Regions from separate parts of the Streptomyces axinellae genome, predicted to be linked through region 1. Evidence: predicted binding sites of a transcription regulator. Region 1 holds the regulator's gene; the other holds the start of a gene.
The links. The regulator HspR, encoded in region 1, represses chaperone genes until heat shock. The targets are predictions, from matches to a motif close to TTGAGNNNNNNNNNCTCAA.
Positions count from the first base shown of each region.

Region 2: lon (endopeptidase La) is a predicted target of HspR. The motif match lies at 1,822-1,840, and genes of this name have one in related genera.

Region 1 is NZ_BAAARJ010000031.1:40,725-52,506, forward strand. Features, by position in the region: gene ABD339_RS31250 (aminotransferase class I/II-fold pyridoxal phosphate-dependent enzyme) at 1-773, shown strand, start outside; gene ABD339_RS31255 (acyltransferase family protein) at 860-2,119, opposite strand; gene ABD339_RS31260 (YbjN domain-containing protein) at 2,809-3,372, opposite strand; gene clpB (ATP-dependent chaperone ClpB) at 3,786-6,443, opposite strand; gene ABD339_RS31270 (D-alanyl-D-alanine carboxypeptidase family protein) at 6,720-7,625, shown strand; gene ABD339_RS31275 (heat shock protein transcriptional repressor HspR) at 7,651-8,121, opposite strand; gene dnaJ (molecular chaperone DnaJ) at 8,123-9,331, opposite strand; gene grpE (nucleotide exchange factor GrpE) at 9,359-10,138, opposite strand; gene dnaK (molecular chaperone DnaK) at 10,135-11,782, opposite strand, start outside.
Region 2 is NZ_BAAARJ010000004.1:238,855-250,636, reverse strand. Features, by position in the region: gene lon (endopeptidase La) at 1-1,799, opposite strand, end outside; gene ABD339_RS07560 (RNHCP domain-containing protein) at 2,030-2,440, opposite strand; gene ABD339_RS07555 (RNHCP domain-containing protein) at 2,442-2,828, opposite strand; gene ABD339_RS07550 (spermidine synthase family protein) at 3,240-4,004, shown strand; gene ABD339_RS07545 (response regulator transcription factor) at 4,073-4,867, shown strand; gene ABD339_RS07540 (HAMP domain-containing sensor histidine kinase) at 4,891-6,015, shown strand; gene ABD339_RS07535 (multifunctional oxoglutarate decarboxylase/oxoglutarate dehydrogenase thiamine pyrophosphate-binding subunit/dihydrolipoyllysine-residue succinyltransferase subunit) at 6,254-10,153, shown strand; gene ABD339_RS07530 (ArsR/SmtB family transcription factor) at 10,605-11,333, opposite strand; gene ABD339_RS07525 (flavin reductase family protein) at 11,390-11,782, shown strand, end outside.

The sequences.
Region 1 (11,782 bases):
ACAGGGCCGACAGGGCCGACAGGGCCGACGAGTACGCGACCGACGGCACCTACCGCCTCGACCTCGACGAACTGCGCGACGCGATCACCGACCGCACCCGCCTCATCCTCCTCAACACCCCCCACAACCCCACCGGCACCGTACTGAGCCGCGCCGAACTGGCCGCCGTCGCCGAGATGTGCGTCGAGCACGACCTCCTGGCCGTCACCGACGAGGTCTACGAACACCTGGTCTTCGAAGGCACGCACCACCCCCTCGCCTCGTTCCCGGGCATGCGCGAGCGCACCGTCACCATCAGCTCCTCGGGCAAGACCTTCTCCTTCACCGGCTGGAAGGTCGGCTGGGTCACCGGCACCCCCGCCCTGGTGAGCGCGGTCCGCTCCGCCAAGCAGTACCTGACGTACGTGTCCGCCGGGCCGTTCCAGTACGCCGTGGCGGAGGCCCTGGCGCTGCCCGACGACTACTACACCGCGCTGCGCGAGGACCTGCGCGCCAAGCGGGACCTCCTGGCACGGGGCCTGCGAGCGGCGGGCTTCGGAGTCTTCCGCCCGGCCGGCACCTACTTCATCACCACCGACATCCGCCCCCTGGGCGCCACCGACGGCACCGCCTTCTGCCTGGACCTGCCGCGCCGCGCGGGCGTCGTCGCCGTCCCCACCCAGGTCTTCTACGACCACGCCGAGGCCGGCGCCCCCTACGTCCGCTTCGCCTTCTGCAAGCGGAAGGGTGTGTTGGAAGAGGCAGTGACACGCCTCAAGCGTTTGGCGCCCTGACGGGCGTTGGGCGCGGCCCGACGCACGCGGAGAGAACCGGCTGCCGGAGCGGCGGCGCAGCCGGGGCCGTTCGCAGGCCCCGGCCCTCAGCCGTCCGCTTGGCCCGCCGTGGGGCGCTTGGTCGCCTGGCCGTTCTGCTCGGGCAGGACCACAGGGTCGGGCAGGACCACAGGCTCGGACGAGGCGGCGGCCGGAGCGGCGGCCGGAGCGGCGGCGCGCAGCGAACGCACCGCGGCGCGCGGCGAACGCCCGGTGGCGAAGCGCCGCATGCAGGGGCGCTCGACCAGCGCGTACAGCATCCAGGACGCGGTCAGGGCCACGGCGAGCGAGGCGCAGACGAGTCCGGCCACCGGCCAGGTGCGGCCCCAGTAGTGGAGGAGGGCCGCGATCACGATGAGATGCACCAGGTAGAAGGCGTAGGAGAGGTCCCCGAGGAAGACCATGCCCCGCGTCCGCAGCAAGGACCTCCCCCCGCGCGCGTCCAGCGCCGCCGTCGCCCGGACCAGGAGGCCGACGGGGATCACCGTGACGGCGGCGGGCAGGAACGGGGCGGGGAGCAGCGCGATACCGAGGAGGAGGGCCGCGCACAGCAGGCCGCCGGACGGGAGGACTCCGATCCGGACGGCGGGCCCGGCCGGATGCACGCGCCCGGCCGTGTGCACATGCCCACCCGTGTGCATCCGGGCGAGGATCATCCCCAGGACGAACTCCGGGAGCCGGCTCGGCGGGAAGGAGTAGACGAACGCCAGTTGCACATCGGTGATGTCCCCGGGCAGATATCCCGCGTGGAGCGGCGTACCGCCCAGCCCCAGCGAGATCGTCGGGATGGCCCAGACCCCCGCGACGGCGACGACGGCGGCGAGGGGGAGCCGGTCCGGACGGATCTTCAGGACCAGCGGCAGAAACAGCGGGAAGAGCAGATAGAACAGCAGCTCGCAGGTGAGCGACCAGGCGACCCCGTTACCCCCCTGGGCGAGCTTCGACAGCGGCGCGAAGGAGTGCGCCAGCGTGGCGTTGGCCCAGTCGCTCAGCCCGGAGACGGGAGCGGGCCCGCCGAGCGGGCGCGGCATTCCGGCCCCCCGGACGAGCAGCATGAGGAGCGCCAGGACGACCAGGTGGTTCGGATAGATCTTGACGGCCCGCCGACGCCAGAATCCGCGGGCCGTGTCCGTCTCCCGGGCGGAGTGGGTCAGCACGAATCCGCTGAGGACGAAGAAGAGCGAGACCCCGGCCGATCCCAGCAGAAACCAGACCGGGTGCGGCCGGTCGCCGTTCCGCAGGGCGTCCAGGAACGTGATGTGGAAGACGAACACCCCGGACGCGGCGAGGAACCGCAGTCCGGTCAATGAGGGCAGCCACGCCAACGGGGCTGACTGCCCTGGCGAGTTCGCCGAGTCCGGTGCGGCTGAGGAGGCCGGCCAGGCCGAACCGTCCGAGGCGGCCGACGGGGTCGCCCGGCGCCGGTTCATCGGCGGTCCGTTGCCGCGCGCGGCGCCCGGCGGCGGGGGGATGCTGAAAGCCCTCGCCACTCACCCGCGTCGCCGCCGGTCATCGTGGACGAGCGCTGAGATCTTCCGCGGACGAGCTGAATTGCGTCGCTGGCAAGAAGGGCGGAGGCGGCGGTCGGCAAAGTCATCCCCTACATATGCGGCGGAGGATTGCGGGCCGTTCAGTTCATTGGTGCGGAGATATCCTTCCCGCGCCCAGTACGGGGCAGACGCCCTCATACGAGTGGTGAATCGAGCGCGCGTACGGTAATTCGGGCGCGGGAGCGGTCAACCACGGCTCGCCGCAAGCGCGTTACGGGGCTCGCGGGTACGCCCGCGAGGACGTGTTCACGTAACGGGCGCGGAACCCGGTGGCGATGGCGCGCAGGCGAATGCCCCGCGATCAGTCCTCACCGCGGGCTGCGGGCTGCGACCTGCGGACCGGGGACTGCGGGCCGGGCCCGGTCCGACGCGCGAAGCCGGGCAGCCCGGTCTCAGGGGCTGCCCGGCTCAGCGCGTGCGGGCGAGGCTGGGGGGGGACGGTTCGGTCAGGCGTTCCTGCCGCCGTCGCCCTCGTCCCCGCCGCCGCCCTCGCCGCCGTTTTCGGAGGAGTCGACGTCCTTCTCCAGGCCGAACTGCTCCACGAGCCACTTGTCGAACTCGATCGAGGCGCGGACCCAGCTGACCGTGCTGGAGACGAAGTGCTCCAGGGAGACGCCGGTGCCGATCAGCATCTGGGCCTCGCCGATGAGGCGGACGCTGCCGTCGTCGTGGGTGTGGCTGTAGACCTTCGGCCACAGCGTGCGGCGGTTCCAGTCGTCGATGGCCTCAAGGAGCCTGGGCTTCTCCTCGATGGTGTGCGGCCGGTCGTAGAACGTCCGGACGGAGAAGACCTGCTGCTCCTCCTCGCCCCGGAACATGAAGTAGGTGCGGAACTCCTCCCACGGCGCCGCGAGGTCCCCCTCGTCGTCGACGACGTACTTCAGCTCCATCTGGTCGAGGAGCTGCTTGACGAGGTCCTGGTCCGGGATGATGGGACCGGACGGGCCGGACTCCTCCGGCTCCTCGGGCTGGCCCCCGAAGTTCGGGATCGAGGACGGGTCGATGCTCACGTGGGTGTTCCCTTCATCTACGGCTCCGGCCATCCTCCCGCACGGCCCCCCCGCCCTGGCAACCTCGGGTGCGTCTCACGGCCGTACGGCTACGCCGCCCCCGCCCCGAAGGGGCGCGAGGAACGGCGCGCTCAACCCCCACGCACCCACACCCCGCAAAGCACAAACAGGGGCACCCCCTCCCCAGCACCTCAAAGAGGGACAACGTAAAACCCGACCCTTTCGGGGCGCGAGGAACGGCGCGCCCAGCCCCCACGCACCCACACCCCGCAAAGCACAAACAGGGGCACCCCCTCCCCAACACCTGCACCGGCACCTGCACCGGCACCGGCACCGGCAAAGGGGCCACCGGAAAAACCCGCCGGCCAAACCCGAGAGGCGGGCCCGCCCGGGGCGCCCCGCGCCCCGGGCCCCTACCCACCCACAGAAGCGTCCGCGGCCAGGCCGACCGTCAGTCCGTCCCACCCCTCGACATGATCGACCCGCACCACGTCGCCGTCGCGGACCTCTCCGGCGAGGATCTCCCGCGCGAGCTGGTCGCCGATGGCGGTCTGTACCAGGCGCCGCAGGGGCCGGGCCCCGTACGCCGGGTCGTTGCCCTCGACGGCCAGCCAGTCGAGGGCCGCCGGGGTGACGTCGAGGGTGAGGCGGCGCTCGGCGAGGCGGCGCTGGAGCGCGTCGATCTGGAGCTGGGCGATCCGCCGCAGCTCGTCGCCGGCCAGGGCGGAGAAGATGACCAGGTCGTCCAGCCGGTTGAGGAATTCCGGGCGGAAGGCCGCCCGCACCGCGGCGAGGACCTGCTCGCGCTTCTCGTCCTCCTTCTCCAGCGGGTCGGTCAGGTGCTGGCTGCCCAGGTTGGAGGTCAGGATCAGGATCGTGTTGCGGAAATCGACCGTGCGGCCCTGGCCGTCGGTGAGCCGGCCGTCGTCGAGTACCTGGAGGAGGACGTCGAAGACATCGTGGTGCGCCTTTTCGACCTCGTCCAGCAGGACGACGCTGTAGGGGCGGCGGCGGACGGCCTCGGTGAGCTGGCCGCCTTCCTCGTAGCCGACGTAGCCGGGGGGCGCGCCCACCAGGCGGGCGACCGAGTGCTTCTCGCCGTACTCGCTCATGTCGATGCGGACCATGGCCCGCTCGTCGTCGAACAGGAAGTCGGCCAGCGCCTTGGCCAGCTCGGTCTTGCCGACGCCGGTGGGGCCGAGGAAGAGGAAGGAGCCGGTGGGGCGGTTGGGGTCGGCGATACCGGCGCGGGTGCGGCGTACGGCGTCGGAGACGGCGCGCACGGCCTCGCTCTGACCGATCAGCCGCTTGCCCAGCTCGTCCTCCATGCGCAGCAGCTTCTGCGTCTCGCCCTCCAGCAGGCGGCCGGCGGGGATGCCCGTCCAGGAGGCGACGACGTCGGCGATGTCGTCGGAGCCGACCTCGTCCTTGACCATTTTGTCGCGGCCGGCGCGCTCTCCCCGGCCCTCCGCGGTGGCGGCCTCGGCCTCCTTCTTGGCCTCTTCCTCCTCCTCGGAGGCGGCCTCCAGCTCCCGCTCGACGCCGGGGATCTCGCCGTAGAGCAGTTTGGAGGCGGTGTCGAAGTCGCCGTCGCGCTGGGCGCGCTCGGCCTGGCCGCGCAGCTCGTCGAGCTGCTCCTTCAGCTCACCGACGCGGTTGAGGCCCTGCTTCTCCTTCTCCCAGCGGGCGGTGAGGCCGCGCAGCTCCTCCTCTTTGTCGGCCAGCTCGCGGCGCAGCCGCTCCAGCCGTTCGACGGAGGCGGGGTCGGTCTCCTTGTCCAGGGCCAGCTCCTCCATCTTGAGCCGGTCCACGGCGCGCTGGAGTTCGTCGATCTCCAGGGGGGAGGAGTCGATCTCCATGCGGAGCCGGGAGGCGGCCTCGTCCACCAGGTCGATGGCCTTGTCGGGGAGGAAGCGGGAGGTGATGTAGCGGTCGGAGAGCGCGGCGGCGGCCACCAGGGCGCCGTCGGAGATCTGCACCTTGTGGTGGGCCTCGTAGCGCCCCTTGAGGCCGCGCAGGATCGCGATGGAGTCCTCGACGGTGGGCTCGGCGACCAGCACCTGCTGGAAGCGGCGCTCCAGGGCCGGGTCCTTCTCGATCCGCTCGCGGTACTCGTCCAGCGTGGTGGCGCCGACCATGCGCAGTTCGCCGCGGGCCAGCATCGGCTTGAGCATGTTGCCCGCGTCCATGGCCGAGTCGCCGCCGGCGCCCGCGCCGACGACGGTGTGCAGCTCGTCGATGAACGTGATGACCTGGCCGTCGCTCTCCTTGATCTCGGAGAGCACGGTCTTGAGCCGCTCCTCGAACTCGCCCCGGTACTTGGCCCCGGCCACCATCGCGCTCAGGTCGAGGCTGACGATCCGCTTGTCGCGCAGCGACTCGGGCACATCGCCCTTGACCACGCGCTGGGCCAGGCCCTCGACGACGGCGGTCTTGCCGACGCCGGGCTCGCCGATGAGCACCGGGTTGTTCTTGGTGCGGCGGGAGAGGACCTGCACGACGCGGCGGATCTCGTGATCGCGCCCGATGACCGGGTCGAGCTTGCCCTCGCGGGCCGCCGCCGTCAGGTCGGTGCCGAACTTCTCCAGCGCCTTGTAGGTGCCCTCGGGGTCCGCGTTGGTGACCCGCTTGCTGCCGCGCTGCTGCTGGAAGGCGGCCGTCAGCTTCTTGTCGTCGGCGCCCTGCTCCTTGAGGAGGTCGGCGGCGTGGCCGCCCTTGGCCGCGATCCCGATCAGCAGGTGCTCGGTGGACACGAAGCTGTCGCCCAGCTCCTGGGCGCGCTGGGAGGCGTCGGCGATGGCGGCCAGCAGCTCGCGGTCGGCCTGCGGCCTGCTGACGGTCGAGCCCTGGACGGTGGGGAGTGCGGCGAGCTGGCGCTCGGCGCCCGCACGCAGCGCCGCCTGGTCGGCGCCGGCCGCCGCCACCAGGTCCTGGATGTTCTCGTTGTCCTCGCCCGTGAGCAGGGCGAGGAGCAGATGCGCCGGGGTGATGTCGGGGTTTCCGTCGGTGACCGCACGGCTGTTCGCCGCGCTGATCGCGTCCCGGCTCCTGTTGGTCAGCTCCGCGTCCACAGTGCCGCGCTCCTCCTCCTGCGAGTTGCTTTCTCCGGTGAGTTGCTTTCTCCAGTATGCAGCAAGTTGAGCCTGTCGGGCTCAAGCTGACTGGCACCCCGTACAACCGCATACGATCCCGATTCGTTCCCGGGTACCCGCATTCGTCCGCCGGTCGTTCGCAAAAGCCTGACGAAAACACCCCTGCGGGCGCATCCAACGAGCGCCCATGACAGTCTCAACCAGGGTGCGGCACACTCAAGGAACCCCGGCACAGGGGCATTTGGAGAAAACACAGTGAAAATCGGCAGCAATGGCATCAGTCGGGCCTCAGCGGTGATCGTCACCGCCGGAGCCGTCCTGACGGCGGGGGCCCTGACCTCCCCGGCCGTGGCCGCGGGACCGCAGGCCCTCGCGGCCAAGAAGCCTTCGATCGTCGCCAAGAGCGGCTTCGTGATGAACAACGGCACCGCCAAGAGCCTCTACACCAAGGCCGCCGATACGCGGCGCTCCACCGGCTCGACCACCAAGATCATGACGGCCAAGGTGGTGCTCTCCCAGGCGAAGCTCAACCTCAACAGCAAGGTCAAGATCCAGAAGGCGTACAGCGACTACATCGTCAAGAACGGCGCCTCCTCGGCCCGTCTGATCGTCGGCGACAAGGTCACCGTCCGCCAGCTCCTGTACGGCCTGATGCTGCCCTCCGGCTGCGACGCGGCCTACGCGCTGGCCGACAAGTTCGGCAGCGGCTCCACCCGCGCCAAGCGCGTGAAGTCCTTCATCGGCAAGATGAACACCACCGCCAAGAGCCTGGGCCTGAAGAACACCCACTTCGACTCGTTCGACGGCATCGGCCACGGCAAGAACTACTCCAGCGCGCGGGACCTGACCAAGCTCGCCAGCAGCGCTCTGAAGAGCTCCACCTTCCGCAAGATCGTGAAGACCCGCTCGACCAAGCAGACGACCGTCACCAAGAGCGGCGGCCACCGGACCATGTCCTGGTCCAACACGAACAACCTGCTGGGCAGCTACTCGGGCACCATCGGCGTCAAGACCGGCTCGGGCCCCGAGGCCAAGTACTGCCTGGTCTTCGCCGCGACCCGCGGCGGCAAGACGGTCGTCGGCACCGTCCTCACCTCCTCCTCCGTCGCCAAGCGCACCTCGGACGCGAAGAAGCTCCTGAACTACGGCTTCGCCAAGTGACCTTCTGACGTCCCGGGCCCCGGGCTCACTCTCGGGGCCTGGGGCGCCAGACCACCAGCGCACCCGACTGGTGCACGTCGTCATAGGGCACCAGATCCCGCCGGTAGGAGGCGTGCACCTGCGCCTCGCGCTGCTGCATCGCCACGGCGGCGCCCTCGACGGCGGACGACAGCTCGGAGACCCGCGCCTTGAGCGCGCTCACCTGCTGCTCCAGCTCGATGATCCGCTTGATGCCCGCCAGGTTGATGCCCTCGTCCTGGCTGAGCCGCTGCACCTCGCGCAGCAGCTCGATGTCGCGCGCGGAGTAGCGCCGGCCCCGGCCGGGCGTGCGGTCCGGGGAGACCAGGCCGAGACGGTCGTACTGCCGGAGCGTCTGCGGGTGCAGGCCCGACAGCTGGGCGGCGACCGAGATGACGTAGACCGGGGACTCCTCGGTCAGCTCGTACGAAGCGGCGCGTGCCGCGAACCCTCGCCTGCGTCCGTCCCGGCCGTCCACCTCAGTCTCCCTTCGCTGCCTTGAACAACGCAGCGCGCGGGTCCTCTCCCGCTGTCGCGTCCCGATAGGACTCCAGGGAGTCCTTCGCCTTGTCACTCAGATCCTTGGGCACCGACACCTCCACTGTCACCAGCAGATCGCCGTGTGTCCCGTCCTTGCGGACCGCGCCCTTGCCCCTGGCCCGCATCGTGCGCCCCGAGGGGGTGCCGGGCGGAAGCTTCAGGGTGACGGGCGGACCGCCGAGCGTGGGGACCTTCACCTCGCCGCCGAGGGCCGCCTCCGGGAAGGTGACCGGCACGGTGACGGTGAGGTTGTCCCCTCTGCGGCCGAAGACCGGGTGCCGGTCCACGTGCACGACCACGTACAGGTCCCCGTTGGGGCCGCCGCGCTCGCCCGGCGCTCCCTTGCCCCGCAGCCGGATGCGCTGGCCGTCGCTGACCCCCGCCGGGATGCGCACCTGCATGGTGCGCGAACTGGTGGCGCGGCCCGATCCCTTGCAGGTCTCGCAGGGGTCCTGCGCGATCAGGCCCCGGCCCCGGCAGTCCACGCACGGGTCGGTCAGCGAGAAGCCGCCGCCCCCGCCACGGGAGACCTGCCCGGTGCCCACACAGGTGGGACACACCCTCGGGGTGCCGTTCTTGTCGCCCGTGCCCGCGCACTCCTTGCATGCGGCGCTGCTGGACATCCGCAGCGGAACCGTGGCCCCGTCCACCGCCTCGGTGAAGCTGAGCGTCACCTCGGACTCGATGTCCTGGCCGCGCCTGGGCTGGGTGCGGGTGCTGCCGCCGCCCCGGTTGAAGAGCCCGCCGAACACGTCGCCGAGCCCGCCGCCGAAGCCGCCGCCGGGTCCGCCGGGGCCGCCCCCGCCGCCGCCCTGACCGCCGCCGAAGAGGTCGCCCAGGTCGAAGTTGAACGTTCCGCCGCCGGGGCCGCCCGCGCCGCCCGGTCCGCCGGGCCGGAAGCCGCCGCCGTTGCCGAAGAGCGTGCGGGCCTCGTCGTACTCCTTGCGGCGCTTGGCGTCACCGAGGACGTCGTACGCCTCGGAGGCGTCCTTGAAGCGCTCTTCGGCCTTGGGGTCGCCCGCGTTGGCGTCCGGGTGGTTCTCCCGGGCAAGCTTGCGGTACGCCTTCTTGATCTCGGCTTCGGTGGCGTCCTTGGGGACGCCGAGGACCTTGTAATAGTCCTTCTCGATGAAGTCCTTGGTACTCATCCTCGACGTCCCTCCTCCCGTCCGCGGTCAGCCCTCGTCCGGGCCACCGTTCTCCTCTTCCGCCGAGCCTGCCGACCCCGCAGCGTCGCCGCCCTCGCCCTTGGTGCCGGGCTGCGGCTCGGCCACACCGACCCGCGCGGGGCGGATGGTCCGCTCGCCGATGCGGTACCCGGGCTGGAGGATCTGCACGCACGTCGTCTCCGTGACATCCGGAGAGTAGGAGTGCATCAGCGCCTCGTGGACCGTCGGGTCGAAGGGCTCGCCCTCCTTGCCGAACTGCATCAGGCCCATCTTGGCCGCGACCATCTCCAGCGACTCGGCCACCGACTTGAAGCCGCCGACCAGCTCACCGTGATCACGCGCACGGCCGATGTCGTCCAGCACCGGCAGCAGCTCCGTCAGCAGGTTCGCGACGGCGATCTCCTTGACGGAGGCGCGGTCCCGCTCGACCCTGCGGCGGTAGTTCTGGAACTCCGCCTGGAGCCGCTGGAGGTCCTGCGTGCGCTCGTTGAGCGCGGTGCGCGTCTGGTCCAGCTCGGCGGTGGCGGAGACCTCGCCGTCGGCCGCCTCGCCTTCCGGTGCCGTCCCGCCGGCCACCTTGCCGTCGCTGCCGTTGCCGTTGCTCTCGTGCATGTCCCGCGCCGCGTCCAGGGTCTGTTCGGAGGGCTGAGCTTGCTCGGTCTGCTGGGCGTCCCCGGCCGGCGGCCCCGGGGCCGCCGCCTCCTTACCGGAGGCGGCGGTGGGTGCGGGGCCGGTGTCGGCGGGGACGTCGGGCTCCTTGGGGAAGCCCGGTGTCTCCTCCGTCACGCCGCACCGTCCTTGGGCTTCTGCTGGTCGTCGTCCACGATCTCGGCGTCCACGACGTCCTCGTCGCCGCCCTCGGCCTTGGCGCCGCCCGCCGCACCGGCACCTGCCTCGGCACCGCCGGCCTGGTTCTGCTGCGCCTCGGCGTAGAGGGCCTGGCCCAGCTTCTGGCTGGTGGCGGCGACCTTCTCGGAGGACTCGCGGATGGCAGCGGTGTCCTCGCCCTTGAGCTTCTCCTTGAGGTCCTCAAGGGCGGTCTCGACCTCCGACTTGGTGTCGGCCGGGACCTTCTCCTCGTTGTCCTTGAGGAACTTCTCGGTGGTGTAGACCAGCTGCTCGGCCTGGTTGCGGGTCTCGGCGGACTCGCGGCGCTTGGCGTCGTCGTCGGCGTACTGCTCCGCCTCGCGCATCATGCGCTCGATGTCGTCCTTGGGCAGGCTGGAGCCGCCCGTGACCTGCATCTTCTGCTCCTTGCCCGTGCCCAGGTCCTTGGCGGACACGTGCATGATGCCGTTCGCGTCGATGTCGAAGGTGACCTCGATCTGCGGCACGTTGCGCGGCGCGGGCGGCAGGCCCGTCAGCTCGAACATGCCCAGCTTCTTGTTGTACGCCGCGATCTCCCGCTCGCCCTGGAAGACCTGGATCTGCACCGACGGCTGGTTGTCCTCCGCCGTGGTGAAGGTCTCCGAACGCTTGGTCGGGATCGTGGTGTTGCGCTCGATCAGCTTCGTCATGATGCCGCCCTTGGTCTCGATGCCGAGGGACAGCGGGGTGACGTCGAGGAGCAGGACGTCCTTGACCTCGCCCTTGAGGACACCGGCCTGGAGGCTGGCACCGATGGCCACGACCTCGTCCGGGTTCACACCCTTGTTGGCGTCCTTGCCGCCGGTCAGCTCCTTGACCAGCTCGGCGACGGCGGGCATACGGGTCGAGCCGCCGACGAGAACGACGTGGTCGATCTCGGAGAGCTGGATGCCCGCGTCCTTCATGACGTTGTGGAACGGCGTCTTGGTGCGCTCCAGCAGGTCCTGGGTCAGCTGCTGGAACTGAGCGCGCGTCAGCTTCTCGTCCAGGTGCAGCGGGCCCTCGGCGGAGGCCGTGATGTAGGGCAGGTTGATCGTCGTCTCGGTGGACGAGGACAGCTCGATCTTCGCCTTCTCGGCGGCCTCGCGGAGGCGCTGGAGGGCCATCTTGTCCTTGGACAGATCCACGCCGTGACCGGACTGGAACTGCTTGACCAGGTAGTCCACGACCCGCTGGTCCCAGTCGTCACCACCGAGGTGGTTGTCACCGTTGGTCGCCTTCACCTCGACGACGCCGTCGCCGATCTCCAGCAGCGAGACGTCGAAGGTGCCGCCGCCGAGGTCGAAGACCAGGATCGTCTGGTCCTCCTTCTCCAAGCCGTAGGCCAGCGCGGCGGCGGTCGGCTCGTTGACGATGCGCAGCACGTTGAGGCCCGCGATCTCACCGGCCTCCTTGGTGGCCTGGCGCTCGGCGTCGTTGAAGTACGCCGGGACGGTCACGACGGCGTCGGTGACCTTCTCGCCCAGGTACGACTCCGCGTCCCGCTTCAGCTTCTGCAGGATGAAGGCGCTCATCTGCTGCGGGTTGAAGTCCTTGCCGTCCAGGTTCACTTTCCAGTCGGTG
Region 2 (11,782 bases), on a different contig from region 1:
TGCGGGCGGCCGATGAGGGCGCGCAGCTCTTCGGTGCCGACGAGGTAGGGCAGCTCCAGCTCACCGAGCTGCTGCTTTGCCGCCACCTTGCGCAGCACCCGCTGGACGGCGCGCTCCAGGCTCCGTACACCCGCCTCGCGGGTGTATTCGGCGGCCAGCTTGCGCAGGGCCTCCTCGTCGAAGGTCACCTCGCCGCTCTCCAGCCCCGCGCGTTCCAGCTGGCGGGGCAGCAGGTGGTCGCGGGCGATGGTGATCTTCTCGGGCTCGGTGTATCCGTCGAGCTGGACGACCTCCATACGGTCGAGCAGCGGCTGCGGGATGGATTCCAGGACGTTGGCCGTGGCGAGGAAGACCACGTCCGACAGGTCGAGTTCGACCTCCAGGTAGTGGTCACGGAAGGTGTGGTTCTGGGCCGGGTCCAGGACCTCCAGCAGCGCGGCTGCCGGGTCGCCGCGGAAGTCGGAGCCGACCTTGTCGACCTCGTCCAGCAGGACGACCGGGTTCATGGAACCCGCCTCCTTGATGGCGCGCACGATGCGGCCGGGCAGGGCTCCGACGTAGGTGCGCCGGTGGCCGCGGATCTCGGCTTCGTCGCGGACGCCGCCGAGCGCGACGCGCACGAACTTGCGGCCCATCGCGCGGGCCACGGACTCACCCAGCGAGGTCTTACCGACACCGGGCGGACCGGTCAGCGCGAGCACCGCTCCGCCGCGCCGCCCTCCGACGACGCCGAGACCCCGCTCCTCGCGCCGCTTGCGGACGGCGAGGTATTCGGTGATGCGCTCCTTGACGTCCTGGAGGCCGGCGTGGTCCTCATCCAGTACGGCCTGGGCGCCGGTGATGTCGTAGGCGTCCTCCGTGCGCTCGTTCCAGGGCAGTTCCAGGACGGTGTCGAGCCAGGTGCGGATCCAGCTGCCCTCGGGGGACTGGTCGCTGGAGCGCTCCAGCTTGTCCACTTCCTTGAGGGCGGCCTTGCGGACCTCCTCGGGCAGGTCGGCGGCCTCGACGCGGGCGCGGTAGTCCTCGCCCTCGGCTCCCTCGCCACCGGGGGCACCGTTCAGCTCGGCCAGTTCCTTGCGGACGGCTTCCATCTGACGGCGCAGCAGGAACTCGCGCTGCTGCTTGTCCACGCCCTCTTGGACGTCCTTGGCAATGGACTCCGCGACGTCCTGCTCGGCCAGGTGTTCGCGCAGTGCCTCGGTGGCGGCCTTGAGCCGCTCGACGGGGTCGGTGGTGCGCAGCAGCGTCAGCTTCTGCTCGGTGCTCAGGAACGGGGAGTACCCGGCGTTGTCCGCGAGCTGGGAGACATCGTCGATCTGCTGCACCCGGTCCACGACCTGCCAGGCCCCGCGCTTGCGGAGCCAGTCGGTGATGAGTGCCTTGTACTCCTTCATCAGCTCGGTCACGGCGCCGGGCAGGGGGTCGGGCACGGACTCGGAGATCTCGGTGCCCTCGACCCACAGCGCCGTTCCGGGACCGGTGGTACCCGCGCCGATGCGGACGCGGCGCAGGCCGCGGATGAGCGCACCGGGGTCGCCGTCGGCGAGCCGCCCGACCTGCTCCACGCGGCCGAGGACGCCGATGTCCGCGTACTCCCCGTTCACCCGGGGAACAAGCAGCACCCGCGGCTTGTCCCCCTGGGGTGCGGCGGTCCGCGCGGCCTCCACGGCCGCGCTCACGTCACTCTCCGAAAGGTCCAGCGGCACCACCATGCCCGGCAGCACGACGCCGTCTCCCTCGGCGTCCAGCGACAGCACGGGCAGGGTGAGAGGGGTGAACTCCGGGGACGCAGTAGCCATGATCTCTCCCTCGGCAAGCAACTTGAGTAATACCCACTCAATGCTTCTGAGGGCAGGGTTGTTCCCCGGACTGCGGCAGGGGGTGTTCGCCGTGAGCGATCAGCCCGCGACGGTACGGGCGAACCGCTGCCGGCCCCCGCGGAACGGGCGAACCGCTGCCGGCCGCCACGGTGCGGCGGCCGGCAGCGGCGAATCGGTCCGGCGGCGGGTGACCGGCCGGGCCGCGACCGCTACAGCGAGAGCAGCGCCCGGACCGGAACCCGGGAGTCCGAGAGCGGCCGGACGGCCATGCGGACCAGCGCCAGCGCGTTGTCGTCCCCCGCGATGCGATTGGCGCTCAACTCGCCGCAGGTGTGGCAAAGGTGGATCAGCATCCACTCGCCGTCGTCCCGCGCCGACAGACACAGCGCGGTCATCCGCCCCCGGCACCCGGCCGCCCGGTCGCCGGGCACCCGCCGGTCCACATGCAGGCTCGTCAGACAGTGCGGGCAGTGGTTGCGGTGCGCGGTGCCGGGTGCCGCCATGGGGACATCCAGGCGGCAGCCCACGCACCGGAACGTCCCGCCCTGCTCACCGGGCAGTTCGCGCGCGGGCGTCTTGCGCCGCTGGGGACGTGCGGGACGGGTGTGGCGTCTGGCCATCTCACACCTCGCCGAACACTTCGAGCGGGAAGGGCGGCTGGGCCAGCGGACGCACCGCCAGCCTCATCAGGATGAGGTGGTTGTCATCCGGTGAGACCGGGCTGGAGGTCAGCTCGTCACAGCGGACGCAGCGGTGGATGACCCGCCAGTCCCCGCCGCGCAGCACGGCGATGGCGATCGGACTCATCCGCGAACGGCAGTCCGAGGGCCCGCCCTCGACGTGGTCGGTGACGTGCTGGGAGTACAGACAGCTGGGGCAGTGATGACGCGGTTCGCCGTCGGGGCCGAACTGGGTGACGGTCAGCCCGCAGCGTACGCAGGTGAAGGTGTTGGTCCGCAGGGACGCCGCCGCCGTGGAGGCGGGGCGCGCGGAACCGGAGTCGCTGATGGACACCGGAGGTCTCCTTGCTGGGAGCGGATTCTCAGGGCAGCAAGGGAGCGCCGAGCGGTCCTCGATCGGATTCTGGCTCAGGCACCACGCCGGGTGGGGACCTGATGAGGCGCGCTCGGCGCTTGCCGGAACATCAACACCGACTTTCCAGGGTGCGGGCACCCGTGAGGGAGAAACGACAGAGGTACGGGAGGGATCGGCAGGACCGTAACAATGGGCCGTCCGACGGCGCGACGGGTTTTCCGCGCGCCCCCGGACCTCCGATCCCCGCCCCCTCCGCCCCCGCGCCCCCGCTCTCCGCCGAGCCCCACCGCGAGTCACCGTCACCCGTCGCGGGTCCCCCGGCACCCGGCACCCCTCACCCGAAGCCGATTGCCCCGCCGCCCCGCCCGGGCTCAGGATGGCGGCATGCCCGACCACGCGCACCATCCCGACCGGACCTGGCCGACGCGCCCTTCGTCCGGGGCCGAGCCCGTGCTGCTCGACCGCCGTGAGGGCCCGTACGGCGAGGTGGTGTTGCGCAGGCGGGGCGAGCAGCACGAGATCATCGCCAATGGGTGCTTCCTGATGGACACTTCCGACGGCCGCTCCGAGCGGCTGCTGGTCCGCGCCGCGCTGGCCGAGCTGAACAGCCCGGCCGAGCCCTCCGGCCCAAGGCGCCCGGGCAGGCGGGAGCGCCCGCATGTGCTGATCGGTGGGCTCGGCGTCGGCTTCTCGCTCGCCGAGGCGGCGGCCGAGCCCCACTGGGGCCGCATCACCGTGGTCGAGCGCGACCCCGCCATTCTCGACTGGCACCGCACGGGCCCGCTGGCCGCCGTCTCACGCGACGCGCTCGCCGACGATCGCACGGCGTTGGTCCGGGAGGACCTCGTCGCCCACCTGCGGCACATTTCCGGTACGGAGTGCCAGTACGACGCCATGTGCCTGGACATCGACAACGGCCCGGACTGGACGGTCACCGACGACAACGCCGGCCTCTACTCCCCCGAGGGCCTCGCCGCGTGTCTGCGGGCCCTCACTCCGGGGGGCGTACTGGCGCTCTGGTCGGCCCGGCCGTCGTCCGCATTCGAAGGTTCCCTGCGGAATGCGGGGTTCTGCCGTGTTCGGACCGATCAGATCCCGGTCGCCCGAGGCGTCCCCGACGTGGTTCATCTCGCTGTACGACCGGCGTAGCCGAGGCCCGTAGCAGGCCCTTACGCTGCATTCCGAAGAAGCCGGAAAGAGCCATAGGGCGGGGTCGCATGGACCAGAAGAACACCACTCAGACACCTGGCGGAGCTGCCGCCGCGACCACCCCCGGCGCCCAGCGGCGCATCCTGGTCGTGGAGGACGACCCGACCATCGTGGACGCCATCGCCCGACGGCTGCGCGCGGAGGGCTTCCAGGTGCAGACGGCCGGTGACGGGCCCGCCGCCGTGGACACCGCCGAGGCATGGCAGCCCGACCTGCTCGTGCTCGACGTCATGCTCCCCGGCTTCGACGGCCTGGAGGTCTGCCGCCGGGTCCAGGCCCAGCGCCCGGTGCCCGTGCTGATGCTGACCGCGCGGGACGACGAGACGGACATGCTGGTCGGCCTCGGGGTCGGCGCCGACGACTACATGACCAAGCCGTTCTCCATGCGGGAGGTGGCCGCCCGCGTGCACGTCCTGCTGCGCAGGGTCGAGCGCGCGACGCTGGCGGCGCACACCCCCCGCAGCGGGATACTCAGGCTCGGGGAGCTGGAGATCGACCACGCCCAGCGCCGGGTGCGGGTGACCGGCGAGGATGTCCACCTGACCCCGACGGAGTTCGACCTGCTGGTGTGCCTGGCCCACTCCCCGCGCGCCGTCCTCTCCCGTGAGCAGCTGCTGGCCGAGGTGTGGGACTGGGCCGACGCCTCGGGCACCCGCACGGTGGACAGCCACATCAAGGCCCTGCGCCGCAAGATCGGCGCCGAGCGCATCCGCACCGTCCACGGGGTGGGCTACGCGCTGGAGACCCCGGCTCCCGGCGGCGCCGCCGCGCCGGTGACCGGTGCCGCGGCCGACGGTTCCTGAAGGGCGGGGACGGACGGCGCGTGATGACCGTTTCCCAGGGTGGCTGGCAGCGCGCCGCGACCCGGCTGTGCAGCAACGCGTGGAACCGCCTGTGGGAGGGGCTGCGCCCGCTGGATCCCTACCGTTCCGTGAAGGCCGCGCTCGGCGCGCTGGTGATCCTCTCCGTGGTGATCACCACGCTGCTGGCGCTGTTCGCCATGCAGTCCGCGACCGAGCTGCGGGTCATCACGATCATCTCGATCGTCGCCTCGCTGCTGGTCACCCAGTTCGTGGCCCAGTCGCTGACCGCGCCACTGGATGAGATGACCGACGCCGCCAAGGCGATGGCGCACGGTGACTACTCGCGCCGGGTACGCGGCGGGCGGCGGGACGAGTTCGGGGAGCTGGCGGAGAACTTCAACCGGATGGCGGCCGACCTGGAGGCCGTGGACCAGCACCGCAAGGAGCTGGTGGCCAACGTCTCGCACGAGCTGCGCACCCCGATCGCCGCCCTGCGGGCCGTGCTGGAGAACGTCGTGGACGGCGTCTCGGACGCCGACCCGGAGACGATGCGCACGGCCCTCTCGCAGACGGAGCGGCTGGGCCGGCTGGTGGCCCACCTGCTGGACCTCTCCCGGCTGGACAACGGCGTGGTGCCGCTCCACTCGCGCCGCTTCGAGGTGTGGCCGTACCTTGCGGGCGTGCTCAAGGAGGCCAACATGAGCAAGGGCTCGGGGCACGCCCGCAAGGACGTCCATCTGCACCTGGACGTCTCCCCGCCGGAGCTGACCGCCTACGCGGACCCCGAACGGCTGCACCAGGTGGTGGCCAATCTCATCGACAACGCGGTCAAGCACAGCCCGCCGCACGGCCGTGTCACCGTCCGGGCCCGACCGAGTGAGGGGGCCGGGAGCGAGGGCAGCTTGGAGGTCGAGGTGCTCGACGAGGGGCCCGGCATCCCCGAAGCCGAGCGGCACCGGGTCTTCGAGCGGTTCAACGGCGCCCACAGTGCCGAGGCACTGGGCGGCGCGGGCGGCGGCACGGGGCTGGGCCTGGCCATCGCGCGCTGGGCGGTCGATCTGCACGGGGGCTCGATCCGGGTGGCCGAATCTCCCCGCGGCTGCCGCATCCAGCTCACCCTTCCGGGCGCGGACCGTCACCAGGGTTGACGTACGGTCACTGACGTAGAGTCGCTGGTGAGCCGCCTGGACGCGGAACGGGGGCACTCCGGTTGCACCGCAGGTGCAAAACCGTGAGTGATTCCCGCCAAATCCAGGGCTGAAACCGCGCCTTTGATGTGACTTGCGCGACCAAGAGGCGGCCCGGACTCCACCAATCGTCCGGAGACGAGTAGCCTTTATTTCCGCTGTCCACCATCTAAGGAAGCGGAAGAGGGCGGTTGCCGCCGTGTCGTCACAGTCCCCCAATAGCTCACCGAGCACCTCTGCGGAACGGAAGGACGCGCAGGGCACAGATCCTGCCGCCACGTTCGGACCCAATGAGTGGCTCGTCGACGAGATCTACCAGCAGTACCTCCAGGACCCCAACTCGGTAGACCGAGCCTGGTGGGACTTCTTCGCTGACTACCAGCCGGAGTCCTCCGACGGGGTCGCGGCGCCGGACGGCGCCGGTACCCCCCGGGACACCTCCCCGGCACCCGCGCCCAGCGCCGCCGCCAAGCCGGCTCCGGCTCCTGCCGCGGCCGGGCAGGGCGCCACCGAGGCCCCCGCGCAGCGGCAGGGCGCGCCCGCCCCGTCCGCGAGCGCTCCGGCCCAGCCGGCGCCCGCGAGCGGCGCACCGGCTGCCAAGCCCGCCGCCCAGGCCCCGGCCAAGCCGGCGCAGCCGGCTCCGTCCGGTGGCGCCAAGGCAGCACCGGCCAAGGCCGCCGGGGCGGGCGACAAGGCCGGAGAGACCCCCGCCGAGGGCCCCGAGTACGTGGCCCTGCGCGGCCCGTCGGCGGCCGTCGCGAAGAACATGAACGCCTCCCTGGAGCTGCCCACGGCCACGTCCGTGCGCGCCGTCCCGGTGAAGCTGCTGTTCGACAACCGCATCGTCATCAACAACCACCTCAAGCGCGCCCGCGGCGGCAAGGTGTCCTTCACGCACCTCATCGGCTACGCGATGGTGCAGGCGCTGAAGGCGATGCCCTCGATGAACCACTCGTTCACCGAGAAGGACGGCAAGCCCACCCTGGTCAAGCCGGACCATGTGAACCTGGGCCTGGCCATCGACCTGGTGAAGCCGAACGGGGACCGTCAGCTGGTCGTCGCCGGTATCAAGAAGGCCGAGACGCTCACGTTCTTCGAGTTCTGGCAGGCGTACGAGGACATCGTGCGGCGCGCGCGGAACAACAAGCTGACGATGGAGGACTTCTCCGGCGTCACCTGCTCGCTGACCAACCCGGGCGGCATCGGCACCGTGCACTCGGTGCCGCGTCTGATGCCGGGCCAGGGCCTGATCATGGGCGTCGGCGCGATGGAGTACCCGGCGGAGTTCCAGGGCACCTCCCAGGACACCCTCAACCGCCTGGGCGTCTCCAAGGTCATGACGCTGACCAGCACCTATGACCACCGCGTCATCCAGGGTGCCGCGTCGGGCGAATTCCTGCGCCAGGTGGCGAACCTGCTGCTGGGCCAGAACGAGTTCTATGACGAGATCTTCAAGGCGCTGCGCATCCCCTATGAGCCGGTCCGCTGGCTCCAGGACATCGACGCCTCGCACGACGACGACGTCACCAAGGCGGCCCGGGTCTTCGACCTGATCCACTCCTACCGGGTGCGCGGCCACATCATGGCCGACACCGACCCGCTGGAGTACAAGCAGCGCAAGCACCCCGACCTGGACATCACCGAGCACGGGCTCACCCTGTGGGACCTGGAGCGGGAGTTCGCGGTCGGCGGTTTCGCCGGCAAGTCGATGATGAAGCTGCGCGACATCCTGGGCGTGCTGCGCGACTCGTACTGCCGCACCACCGGCATCGAGTACATGCACATCCAGGACCCCAAGCAGCGCAAGTGGATCCAGGACCGGGTCGAGCGCTCCCACGCCAAGCCGGAGCGCGACGAGCAGCTGCGCATCCTGCGCCGCCTCAACGCGGCCGAGGCGTTCGAGACCTTCCTCCAGACGAAGTACGTCGGCCAGAAGCGCTTCTCGCTTGAGGGCGGCGAGTCCGTCATCCCCCTGCTGGACGCGGTCATCGACGCGGCGGCCGAGTCCCGGCTGGACGAGTGCGTGATCGGCATGGCCCACCGCGGCCGGCTGAACGTGCTCGCGAACATCGTGGGCAAGCCGTACGCGCAGATCTTCCGGGAGTTCGAGGGCAACCTCGACCCGAAGTCGATGCACGGCTCCGGCGACGTGAAGTACCACCTGGGCGCCGAGGGCACCTTCACCGGCCTGGACGGCGAGCAGATCAAGGTCTCGCTCACCGCCAACCCCTCCCACCTGGAGGCCGTGGACCCGGTCGTCGAGGGTGTCGCGCGGGCGAAGCAGGACATCATCGGCAAGGGCGGCACGGACTTCACCGTCCTGCCCGTCCAGCTGCACGGTGACGCGGCCTTCGCGGGCCAGGGCGTGGTGGCCGAGACGCTGAACATGTCGCAGCTGCGCGGCTACCGCACCGGCGGCACGGTCCACATCGTCATCAACAACCAGGTGGGCTACACCGCGGCGCCCGAGTCGGCGCGCTCGTCGATGTACTCCACCGACGTGGCCCGGATGATCGAGGCCCCGATCCTCCATGTGAACGGCGACGACCCCGAGGCCGTCGTGCGGGCGGGCCGGCTGGCCTTCGAGTACCGCCAGGCGTTCAACAAGGACGTGGTCATCGACCTGATCTGCTACCGCAGGCGCGGCCACAACGAGACCGACAACCCGTCCTTCACCCAGCCGCTGATGTACCACCTGATCGACAAGAAGCGCTCGGTGCGCAAGCTGTACACCGAGTCGCTGATCGGCCGGGGCGACATCACCCTGGAGGAGGCGGAGCAGGCGCTCCAGGACTTCCAGGGCCAGTTGGAGAAGGTCTTCACCGAGGTCCGGGACGCAGCCGCGACCCCGCTCCAGGCGGAGGTTCCGGTTCCGCAGGCCGAGTTCCCCGTGAGCCTGGACACCGCGATCTCCCAGGAGGTCGTCAAGCGGATCGCCGAGTCCCAGGTCAACCTCCCCGACCGGGTCACCGTCCACCCCCGGCTGCTGCCGCAGCTCCAGCGGCGGGCGCAGATGGTCGAGGACGGCACGATCGACTGGGCGATGGGCGAGACACTGGCCATCGGTTCCCTGCTGATGGAGGGCACCCCGGTCCGTCTGTCGGGCCAGGACTCCCGGCGCGGCACCTTCGGCCAGCGGCACGCGGTGCTCCTCGACCAGCAGTCCGGGGACGACTACACCCCGCTGCTGTACCTCTCGGACGACCAGGCGCGCTACAACGTCTACGACTCGCTGCTGAGCGAGTACGCGGCGATGGGCTTCGAGTACGGATACTCGCTGGCCCGGCCGGACGCGCTGGTCATGTGGGAGGCGCAGTTCGGCGACTTCATGAACGGCGCGCAGACGGTGATCGACGAGTTCATCTCGTCCGCCGAGCAGAAGTGGAACCAGACCTCTGGTGTCACCCTGCTGCTGCCCCACGGCTACGAGGGCCAGGGCCCGGACCACTCCTCGGCCCGGATCGAGCGCTTCCTCCAGCTGTGCGCGCAGAACAGCATGACGGTCGCGATGCCGTCCCTGCCGTCGAACTACTTCCACCTGCTGCGCTGGCAGGTCCACAACCCGCACCACAAGCCGCTGGTCGTCTTCACCCCGAAGTCGATGCTGCGGTCCAAGGCGGCGTCCTCGAAGGCGGAGGAGTTCACGGCCGGCGGCTTCCGCCCGGTCATCGGTGACGCGCTCGTGGACAGCGGCCAGATGGACCCGGCCGACGTCCGCAAGGTCGTCTTCTGCTCCGGCAAGGTCTACTACGACCTGGACGCCGAGCGGCAGAAGCGCGGTGTCACGGACACGGCCATCATCCGGCTGGAGCGGCTCTACCCGCTGCCCGGCAAGGAGATCCAGTCCGAGATGGCCCGCTTCAGCGGCGCGGAGAAGTTCGTCTGGGCCCAGGAGGAGCCGGCCAACCAGGGCGCGTGGCCGTTCATCGCGCTCAACCTGGTCGACCACCTCGACCTGATCATCGGCTCCGAGCCGGTGCCGAACGCGGACCGGCTGCGCCGGGTCTCGCGTCCGTCCTCGTCCTCGCCCGCCGTGGGCTCGGGCAAGCGGCACGCGGAGGAGCAGGCCGAACTGGTCCGGCAGGTCTTCGACATCTGAGGCCGCGGGGTGCCGACCGGCCGTCCGGCACCCCGGGACAACCGAATGAACCGGATGCCCCCGTCGCACGCGCGGCGGGGGCATCCGGCTGCCCGGGAGCGGGGGTACGGAGGGCCGGGAGCAGCCGGGCCCTCCCACGCGCGGCCGGGCCCGCGGTCGGCGGGGTCTTCACCTCCGGCTCGGCGCGGAGCTGGGGGACGGGCCTGAAGCGCGGAGTGTGGTACTTCGGGGCGGCCTTGCCGCCGCGGTGCGGCAGGTGCTTCCGGCGGGTGCTTCACAGGTGGGGCAGTCGAGCTGCTCGACGGCGGCGCCCGGGTGGGCGAGCTGTGGGCATGTCGCAGAACCTACCGTGCGACGCTTTACGGGAAGGCTGTTCTGCGAGAGGCCGCGAGAACGCGGTTCACGGGCACATCGGACACGATTCGGCGGGGCCGCGGCTTGTCGGAACTCCTCATTTCCGCGAAAGGAGTAGTTCCGACAAGCCGAGATGGCGGCGGAATTCCTGTCGGCCGAGGGGGGTGACTGCGACTGCGCGCCTGGAACCGACGGGAGTGATCCAGCCTGTGTCGAACGCGTGACTGCACAGGGCGGCACCCACGGCGCCGGCCAGGTGGGGGCGGCGTTCGGTCCAGTCCAGGCATGACCGTACCGACGGTCGGCGCGTGCCGGTCGGGACGGTGATGCCGAGGTCTTCGAGCCAGGTCGCTCCGGCGCTGGTGAGCCCGAGTCCGTGCTCCAGGTCCAGCAGCCTTCGTTCGATCATCGCATCGGTGATGGCGACCCCGACGGTCCCGGCAAGGTGGTCGTAGCAGGTGCGCGCGTGGGCGAGGGCCTGTCGGCGGCCGGCCGCCGACAGGGAACGGGGCGTCGGGGAACGCTCGGGCGCCATCGCGGCGAGGCTCTCGACCAGCTCGGCGACATGCGGACCGGCCAGACGCACGTAGCGGTGGCGGCCCTGCCGTTCCTCGGCCAGCAGGTTTCCGCGGACGAGCGCGTGCAAGTGCTCAGTCGCGGTTGAGGGCGCCACCCCTGCATGACGTGCCAATTCCGTCGCTGTCCAAGCCCGGCCGTCGAGGAGGGCCAGACAGAAGCCTGCCCGCGTGCCGTCGGCCAGAAGCTTCGCCACGGTAGCCAGGTCGGGACCGGCTACATGTGCGCGCTGCATGTCCATGCGGTCCATTGTCCCCGGTTTCACTTCGGCCCCGGCCGAAACAACCGGCCCCTAGGCTGCTCGCCATGAAGACGGCACCTCCCAGCACCCTGCCCGCACAGACAGTCGCCACCCACCTGGAGATCGAGCCGAGCATCCTGTACTTCGGGACGCCAGTGGTGCTCCTGTCAACGGAGAATCAGGACAGCTCGTTCAACCTCGCCCCGATATCCTCCGCATGGGCCCTCGGGCGGACGGTCGTGATCGGACTGGGCCGTGAGGGGCAGACCGCGTACAACCTCGGCAGCCGCCCCGATCTGGTCATCAGCCTGCCGGCCCCCGCCCAGTGGTCGGCGGTGGAGCGGCTGGCGCCACTGACCGGCCGGAATCCAGTACCCGCGACCAAGCCCAAGGGCTGCCGCTTCGAGCCGGACAAGTTCGCCGCAGCCGGCATGACCAGCGAACCGTCCCATCTGGTC